2 regions of the Geodermatophilus sp. SYSU D01106 genome follow, and region 2 is predicted to be linked to the other one. Evidence: predicted binding sites of a transcription regulator. Region 2 holds the regulator's gene; the other holds the start of a gene.

The links. The regulator LexA, encoded in region 2, represses DNA repair genes until DNA is damaged. The targets are predictions, from matches to a motif close to TCGAACANNTGTTCGA.
Region 1: a site for LexA is predicted at 1,541-1,556, ahead of ruvC (crossover junction endodeoxyribonuclease RuvC). Genes of this name have one in related genera too.

The regions. Positions count from the first base shown of each region.
Region 1 covers NZ_JBJGYM010000025.1:49,647-53,577, forward strand. Annotated here, with positions in the region: gene ACI78R_RS20520 (YebC/PmpR family DNA-binding transcriptional regulator) at 1-421, shown strand, start outside; gene ACI78R_RS20525 (L,D-transpeptidase family protein) at 549-1,451, shown strand; gene ruvC (crossover junction endodeoxyribonuclease RuvC) at 1,572-2,138, shown strand; gene ruvA (Holliday junction branch migration protein RuvA) at 2,274-2,861, shown strand; gene ruvB (Holliday junction branch migration DNA helicase RuvB) at 2,858-3,931, shown strand, end outside.
Region 2 covers NZ_JBJGYM010000005.1:225,597-229,527, reverse strand. Annotated here, with positions in the region: gene ACI78R_RS07950 (phosphatase PAP2 family protein) at 61-810, shown strand; gene ACI78R_RS07945 (hypothetical protein) at 875-1,870, shown strand; gene lexA (transcriptional repressor LexA) at 1,941-2,744, opposite strand; gene ACI78R_RS07935 (LysM peptidoglycan-binding domain-containing protein) at 3,037-3,678, shown strand; gene ACI78R_RS07930 (hypothetical protein) at 3,813-3,931, shown strand, end outside.

The DNA.
Region 1 (3,931 bases), on a different contig from region 2:
CTCCGAGGTGCGCACCGCGATGACCCGCAACGGCGGCTCGATGGCCGACCCGGGCTCGGTGTCCTACCTGTTCACGCGCAAGGGCGTCATCGTCGTGCCGCAGGCCGACGGCGTCGACGAGGACACCGTGCTCATGGCCGTCCTCGACGCCGGCGCCGAGGAGGTGCGCGACCTCGGCGACACCTTCGAGGTCGTCTGCGAGCCCACCGACCTCGTCGCGGTCCGCACCGCGCTGCAGGACGCCGGCATCGACTACGACTCCGCCGAGGCCGGCTTCGTGCCCAGCGTGACCGTCGAGCTCGACGAGGAGGGCGCCGGCAAGGTGTTCCGCCTCATCGACGCGCTCGAGGACTGCGACGACGTGCAGAACGTGTACGCCAACTACGACGTCCCCGACGAGGTCCTCGCCAACGTCGGATGAGGCCGGGCGGTCCCGCCCGTCCCACCCGCCCCGGACACCCCGGCGCTGACGGCGCCCGGGCCCCGCAGGGCCGGAGCATGGGCCCGACGCGCCGCGCCGGGCGGCGTCTCGGGGACGCGGGGACCAGGTGGCCGGAGCGAGCGCACGCGCCGCGCGCGTGCTCACCGTCCTGCTGCTGTCGGCCGGGGTGCTCGGCGGGATCGCCCCGCCGGAGCCGGTCGTCGCCGCGACCCGGGCCTCCGCCGTGCTGCTCCCCGCCGACCTCCCCGCCGACACCGCGCCCGAGCCGGTGGGGCGGCGGCCGGCGGTGGGGCAGGTGGCCCGCGTGACCGCCGTCCCGCACCCGGCGGCCGTGCCGTCCGCGGAGCCCGCCGGGCCGGCCGAGCCCGTCCCCCGGCCGGCCGCCCCGCCCGCCGGGGAGCCCGCGCCACCGGTGCCCGGCGTCCTCCCGCTCGACGTCGACGCCGGCGGGTCGGCGCAGGTGGTCACCGTGGTCGCCGCCTCCGCCGGCGCCACGACCGCCGAGCTCACCGCCTGGGAGCTCGGCGAGGCCGGCTGGACGGCGGTGCTCGGCCCGTGGCCGGCCCGGGTCGGGTCCGCCGGGATCGGCGCCGCCCGCGAGGGCTCCACCCGCACCCCGGCGGGCACCTTCGCCCTGCCCGAGGCGTTCGGCCGCGCCGCTGACCCCGGCAGCGGCCTGCCCTACCGGCAGGTCGACGCCGAGGACTGGTGGGTCTCCGACGTCACCAGCCCGCTGTACAACCGGCACGCGCGTTGCGCCGCCGGCACCTGCCCGTTCGACGAGCGGGCGGGGGAGAACCTGCTGGCCGCCGGCGCCGTCTACGACCACGCCGTCGTCATCGGCTACAACAGCGGCGGGACGCCGGGCGCGGGCTCGGCGTTCTTCCTGCACGTGACGAACGGCGCGCCCACCGCGGGCTGCGTGGCCGTCGAGCGGGGGCGGCTGCAGACGCTGATGCGGTGGCTCGACCCCGCGGCCGGCCCGCTGGTGGCCATCGGCGTCGCCTGAGCGGGAGCCCGGGCCCGGGCCGCGTCCGCGCGCGGCGCATGCCGCGTGTTGCGCCGGGGCGCCGTCGTCGGGGACCGTTACGGTGGGCGTCGAACAGGCGTTCGGAGGAAGGGGGCGGGCATGCGCGTGCTCGGCATCGACCCGGGGCTCACCCGGTGCGGGTGGGGCGTGGTCGACGGCCGGCCCGGCGCCCGCCCGGCCGCCGTCGGGGTGGGCGTGATCCGCAGCTCCGCCGACCTCGACCTGGAGCTGCGGCTGCTGGAGCTGCACACCCAGGTGACGGCGCTGCTGCGCGAGCACCGGCCCGACGTCGTGGCCATCGAGCGCGTGTTCACCCAGAACAACAAGGGCACCGCCACCGGCACGGCGCAGGCCGCCGGCGTGGCGGCCCTCGCCGCGGCGCAGGCCGACCGCCCGGTCGCCTGGCACACGCCCAGCGAGGTCAAGGCGGCCATCTCCGGCAACGGCCGCGCGGACAAGGAGCAGGTCACCCTCATGGTCACCCGGGTGCTCGGCCTCGCGGCCGCCCCCAAGCCGGCCGACGCCGCCGACGCGCTCGCGCTGGCCGTCTGCCACGTGTGGCGCGGCCCGGCGCAGCAGCGGCTGCGGGTCGCCGCGATCGCCGGCGGCATCGGCGCGCCGGTCGTGCAGCGCACGCTGCCGCGCTGGCAGGGGGTGTCCCGGTGATCGCCAGCGTCCACGGCCGGGTCGCCGCCGGGGGGGCCGCCCGCGGGGTGGTGGCTGGGGGGGGGGGCGGGCCGGCGGGGCCCTGCCCCCCCCGCACCAAACCCCCCCACACGCCCCCCCCCCCCCCCCCCCGCGGTGGTGGAGGTCGGCGGCGTCGGCCTGTCGGTGCAGTGCACGCCCGGCACCATCGCCCGGCTCACGGTCGGCGAGCAGGCGCGGCTGGCCACCAGCCTCGTCGTCCGCGAGGACTCCCTGACCCTCTACGGCTTCGCCGACGACGACGAGCGCTCGCTGTTCGAGCTGCTGCAGACGGCCAACGGCGTCGGCCCGCGGCTGGCGCAGGCGGTGCTGGCCATCCACCCGCCGCGCGAGGTCCGCCGCGCCGTCTCCATGGCCGACGTCAAGGCGCTCATGCAGGTGCCCGGCATCGGCAAGAAGGGCGCCGAGCGGCTGATCCTCGAGCTGCGCGACCGGCTGGGCACCACGACCACCGACACGCAGCTCGACGGCGCGCCGGCCGCCGCGGGCTCGCCGATCACCCCGGTGGCGCCGTGGCGCGACCAGCTGTCCTCGGCGCTGGTCGGGCTCGGCTGGTCCACCCGCGAGGCCGACACCGCGCTCACCACCCTGGCGCCGGTCGCCGACGAGCAGCTCACCACCACCGGCCGGGTCGACGTCGGGACGCTGCTGCGACAGGCCCTGCAGCTGCTGGGCCGGTCATGAGTGCGCCGTTCGACCGGTCGCTGACCGGGGAGGTGGAGTCGGGCATCAGCCGCGACTTCGCCGTCTCCCCGCAGGCCGGCGACGAGGAGCGGGTGGTCGAGTCGGCGCTGCGGCCGCACTCGCTGACCGACTTCATCGGCCAGCCCAAGGTCGCCCGCCAGCTCGCGCTCGTGCTCGAGGGCGCCAAGCGCCGGGGCCGGCCGCCGGACCACGTGCTGCTGTCGGGCCCGCCCGGCCTCGGCAAGACCAGCCTCGCGCTGATCATCGGCTCCGAGCTGGGCACCGCCGTGAAGATCACCAGCGGCCCGGCGATCGAGCGCTCCGGCGACCTCGCGGCGATGCTGTCCAACCTCGGTCCCGGCGACGTGCTGTTCATCGACGAGATCCACCGCATCGCGCGGCCCGCCGAGGAACTGCTGTACATGGCGATGGAGGACTTCCGCGTCGACGTCGTCGTCGGCAAGGGGCCCGGCGCCACCGCCATCCCGCTCGAGATCAACCCCTTCACCCTCGTCGGTGCCACCACCCGCGCCGGCCTGCTCACCGGGCCGCTGCGCGACCGGTTCGGCTTCGTCGGGCAGATGGAGTTCTACGAGCCGGCCGAGCTCCAGCAGGTGCTCGCCCGCAGCGCCGACCTGCTCGGGGTCGAGCTCACCGACGACGGGTCGGCCGAGATCGCCCGGCGCTCCCGCGGCACACCCCGCATCGCCAACCGGCTGCTGCGCCGGGTGCGCGACTACGCCGAGGTGGAGGCCGACGGCCGGGTCACCCGCGCCGTCGCCCGCGCGGCGCTGGCGCTCTACGACGTCGACGAGCTCGGCCTCGACCGGCTCGACCGCGAGGTGCTCGAGGCGCTGGTCGGGAAGTTCCACGGCGGCCCGGTGGGCGTCAGCACACTCGCGGTCGCCGTGGGCGAGGAGCCGCACACCGTCGAGGAGGTCTGCGAGCCGTTCCTCGTGCGCGCCGGCCTGCTCGCCCGCACCCCGCGCGGACGGGTGGCCACCGAGGCGGCCTGGCGCCACCTCGGCCGGCCGGTGCCGCGCGGCGGGATCCCCCTCGGCGGTGTCACA
Region 2 (3,931 bases):
CGGCTCGCCGTCCCCCGTTCGGGAGGTCACGGGTGGGTCACGGGCCGGTACCGTGACGACGTGACCAGCGGCCGTGTCATGAGCGGCGCCGTGCGGGGCGGGACGCCGGCCGACGGCGACGCGTCCGTGCCGCCGCCCGCCGTGCGCGCAGGCCGGCCGCCGTGGTGGCTGCTGCTGGTCGCGTTCGCCGTGACGGTCGCGGTCACCGCCGACCTGCTCAGCCGCGGCGTCCTCGAGCGGCTGGACCTGCAGGTCTCGGAGGTCGTGAGCAGCTGGGACCTGCGGGACTCGCCGGCCTACTGGCCGGTCTGGGTGGTCACCCAGGTCGGCGGCCGCGGCACCATCCTCATCGTCTTCGCCGGGCTGGTGGCCTGGCTGTGCGTGCGCGGGCGCACCCTGCTGCCCCTGGTCCGGGTGCTCACCGCGCTGGTGCTGCTCACCGTCGTGGTCTACGCCTTCAAGTTCAGCACCGGCCGGACCGCCCCCGCCTACCCGGGGTCCTTCTTCCACCGCGACGGCGCCAGCTACCCCTCCGGGCACGTGGCCAACGCCGTGCTCATGTGGGGCGTCGCGCGCTGGCAGGCCGCCGAGTACGCCCTGCCCCCGCGCGTGCAGACGCTGCTGTGGTGGCTCGCCGTCGTCGGCCCGGTCGCCACCGGGATCGCGATGGTGTCGCTGGACTTCCACTGGGTCACCGACGCGGTCGTCGGCGCGGCTGTCGGGCTGCTCCTGCTGGGCGTGGTGCACGCACTCGACGCATCCGTCCTGTCACGCTGGGCGAGTGCCCGAGCCGGCCGTCCTCCCGCCTAGCGCGACCGCGCGCGCGGGACGGGCATCTGCCGCGGTCCTCGCGCCGGTCCTCGCGCTGGCCCTGGTGCCCGCGCTGCTCGCGGCTCCCGCCCGCGCGGAGGAGACGGCCGCGCCGTCGGTGCGCTGTCAGGTGACCGACCCGCGGCTGGCCGAGCTGTCCGGGCTCGTCGACGTCGGCGAGCGGATGCTGGCCATCCCCGACGGCGGGGACCAGGTGAGCGTCGCCGTCCTCGACGGCGGGTGCCAGGTCGTCGACGTGACCACCGCGCCGCTGGACCCCTACGACCCCGAGGACCTCGGCGTCGGCGCCGACGGCACCGTGTGGCTGGCCGACACCGGCGACAACAACGCCACCCGGGCGACCGTCGCGCTCATCGCGCTGCGCCCCGACGGCGGCACGGCGCTGTACCGGCTCACCTACCCGGACGGGCCGCACGACGCCGAGGCGCTGCTCGTGGCCCCCGACGGGACGCCGTACATCGTGACCAAGGAGGTGCTGGGCGCGAGCCACGTCTACCGCCCCGCGGCGCCGCTGGTCGACGGCGGCACGGTCGCGCTGGCCGACGTCGGGACGGTGACCTTCACCCTGACCGGCACGCCGGGCGGGCCGGTCGGCCGCGCGGGACAGCTGCTGGTGACCGGTGGCGCGGTGGCGCGCGACGGCAGCCGCATCGCGCTGCGCACCTACACCGACGCCTACGTCTGGCCGCTCGCCGGCTCCGACGTCCTGGCCGCGCTCGCCGGCGAGCCGGTGCGGGTGGCGCTCCCCGACGCGCCGCAGGGGGAGGCGGTGTCCTTCACCGCTGACGGCGGCGCGCTGCTGGTGGCGGGGGAGGGCCTGCCCGGGGACGTCACGCTCGTGCCCGTCCCCGCGGAGACGGCGGCACCCGCGACGCCCGCGTCGACCGCTGCCGGGCCGTCGGGCCTGCTCGACGGCGGCGACGACGGCACGCCCCCGCTGGCCGCGGGGCTGCTCGCCGCCGCGGTGGCCACCCTGCTCGTGTGGCTCGCCGGGCGGCTGCGCCGGCGGCGCTCGCCCGACCAGCCGCCCGCCGCCTGACGCGACCGCCCGCGGGTCGCCCCGGACCCGCCCGGGGTCCGGCGCGCGGGCCGGGCCCCGGGAGCTGTCGTCAGACCCGGCGCAGGACGGTGACCACCCGGCCGAGGATGGTCGCCTCGTCGCCCGGGATGGGCTCGTACGCCGGGTTGTGCGGCAGCAGCCACACGTGCCCGTCGCGCCGCTTGTAGGTCTTCACCGTGGCCTCGCCGTCGAGCATCGCGGCCACGATCTCGCCGTTCTCCGCGGTCGGCTGCTGGCGCACGACGACCCAGTCGCCGTCGCAGATGGCCGCGTCGACCATCGAGTCACCGGCGACCTTGAGCATGAACAGCGTGCCGTCGCCGACGAGCTCGCGCGGCAGCGGGAAGACGTCCTCGACCGCCTGCTCGGCCAGCACCGGGCCACCGGCGGCGATCCGGCCGACCAGCGGGACGTAGGTGGGGGCGGCCGTGCCGTCGGCGGCCGGGGCGGCCGGCGCCGACTCGGCGGCGGTGTCGCCGGGCAGCCGGACGTCCAGCGCGCGGGGGCGGTTCGGATCACGCCGCAGCCAGCCCTTCTTCTGCAGCACCGACAGCTGGTGGGCGACCGACGACGCCGACGACAGGCCGACCGCCTCGCCGATCTCGCGGACCGAGGGCGGGTAGCCGCGGCGCTCGATCGAGTCGCGGATGACCTCGAGGACCCGGCGCTGGCGCTGGGTGAGCCCGTCGCCGGCCTCGGCCCGGTCGGGGAAGGTGCGCACCGCGGCGGTGCCCGTGGCGGTGGCGGCGCCCCCGGCGTCCGCTCCCCGCCGGGCGGCCGGGCGGCGAGAGGCCGTGGTGCCCCGCGCCGTCTCGCCGTCCGTGCGCCGGCCGGTCCCGCTCGTGCCCGCCACGTCTCCTCCTCGCCGGCCGCGTGCCGCGACCTGGTCTCCTGCCCGGTTGCCGTGCCGCCCGGGCGGCCGCCCGGCTCCCGGGTGGACCGGGAGGGAGCGGACGGACGTCCCGCGGGGGACACCGGACGGACGGGGTGCTGGTCGGACCGTAGCGCCTCGGGGCCGCCACTTCAAACGTGTGTTCGAAACACCCGCGGTGTCGTGTCGACCTCGTCGGGGGCGTGCGGTAGACATCGCACAGACGTTCGAATCGAACGCGTGTTCGAGGGCGGTCGACGAGGAGGAGCGGGTCATGGGCGGCGTGCGGCAGGCAGTGCTCGAGTTCGACGCGGCGGTGCGGGTGCCGTGGCGGCCGCTCCTCGACGAGCGGGCATCGGCGCCCGCGGCCCGCCGGACGCCGCCGCGCCGGCCCACCGGCGCCGTGGGGGAGGCGGGCGCGCTGCCGGGCTCCGGTCCGCGCGTGGCCGGTCACCTGCGCCCGGTGCCCGACCGGCCGGCCGCCGCGGCGCCGCGGGCCACGGGTCCCTCCGCCGGTCCGGCCGCCGAGGCGTCGCGCACCCGGCGCGACCCGGCGCGGCCCGGTGGCCGCCCGGTGCGCGCCGAGCCCGCGCGGGGGTCCGGCCGCCGTCCGGCCGCGCCCGCCCCGGTGCCGGTCCGGCTGACCGGCCGCGGGCGGCGGCTCGTCGCCGTCCTCGTGCTCGCCGCCGGGGTGGGCGGCGCGGTGCTGGGCCGGGAGGTCCTCGCGCCCGACGAGGGGCTGCAGCTCGCCGCCGGCAGCAGCGTCGTGGTGGGGGAGGGCGACACCGTGTGGTCGATCGCCGCGGAGGTCGCCCGCGACGACCAGGACGTGCGAGCCGTCGTCGACGCGATCGAGGCGCTCAACGACCTCGAGGGCTCCGTCGTCGAGGTCGGCCAGGTGCTCCGGCTGCCCTGAGCCGGGTCCCGGGTGCTGAGGCCGGTGTCGGTGTGGTGGTCGGAGAAGTGACGAGAAGCGCGGCGGGAGTTCGTCAACGATCGGCCCCCGGTCGCTCACCCGCCGAGGTCGGATCGGCACCTACGGTCAGGAGCGTGTCAGCAGCCGTGAACAGCAGGGCCGCGGTGTCCTTCGGGTCCCCGCAGGACGTCGAGGTGCTCGTCGAGGGCGCCTGGGTGCCGGGCGCGATGCTCGGCTGGCGGCACGACGCGAC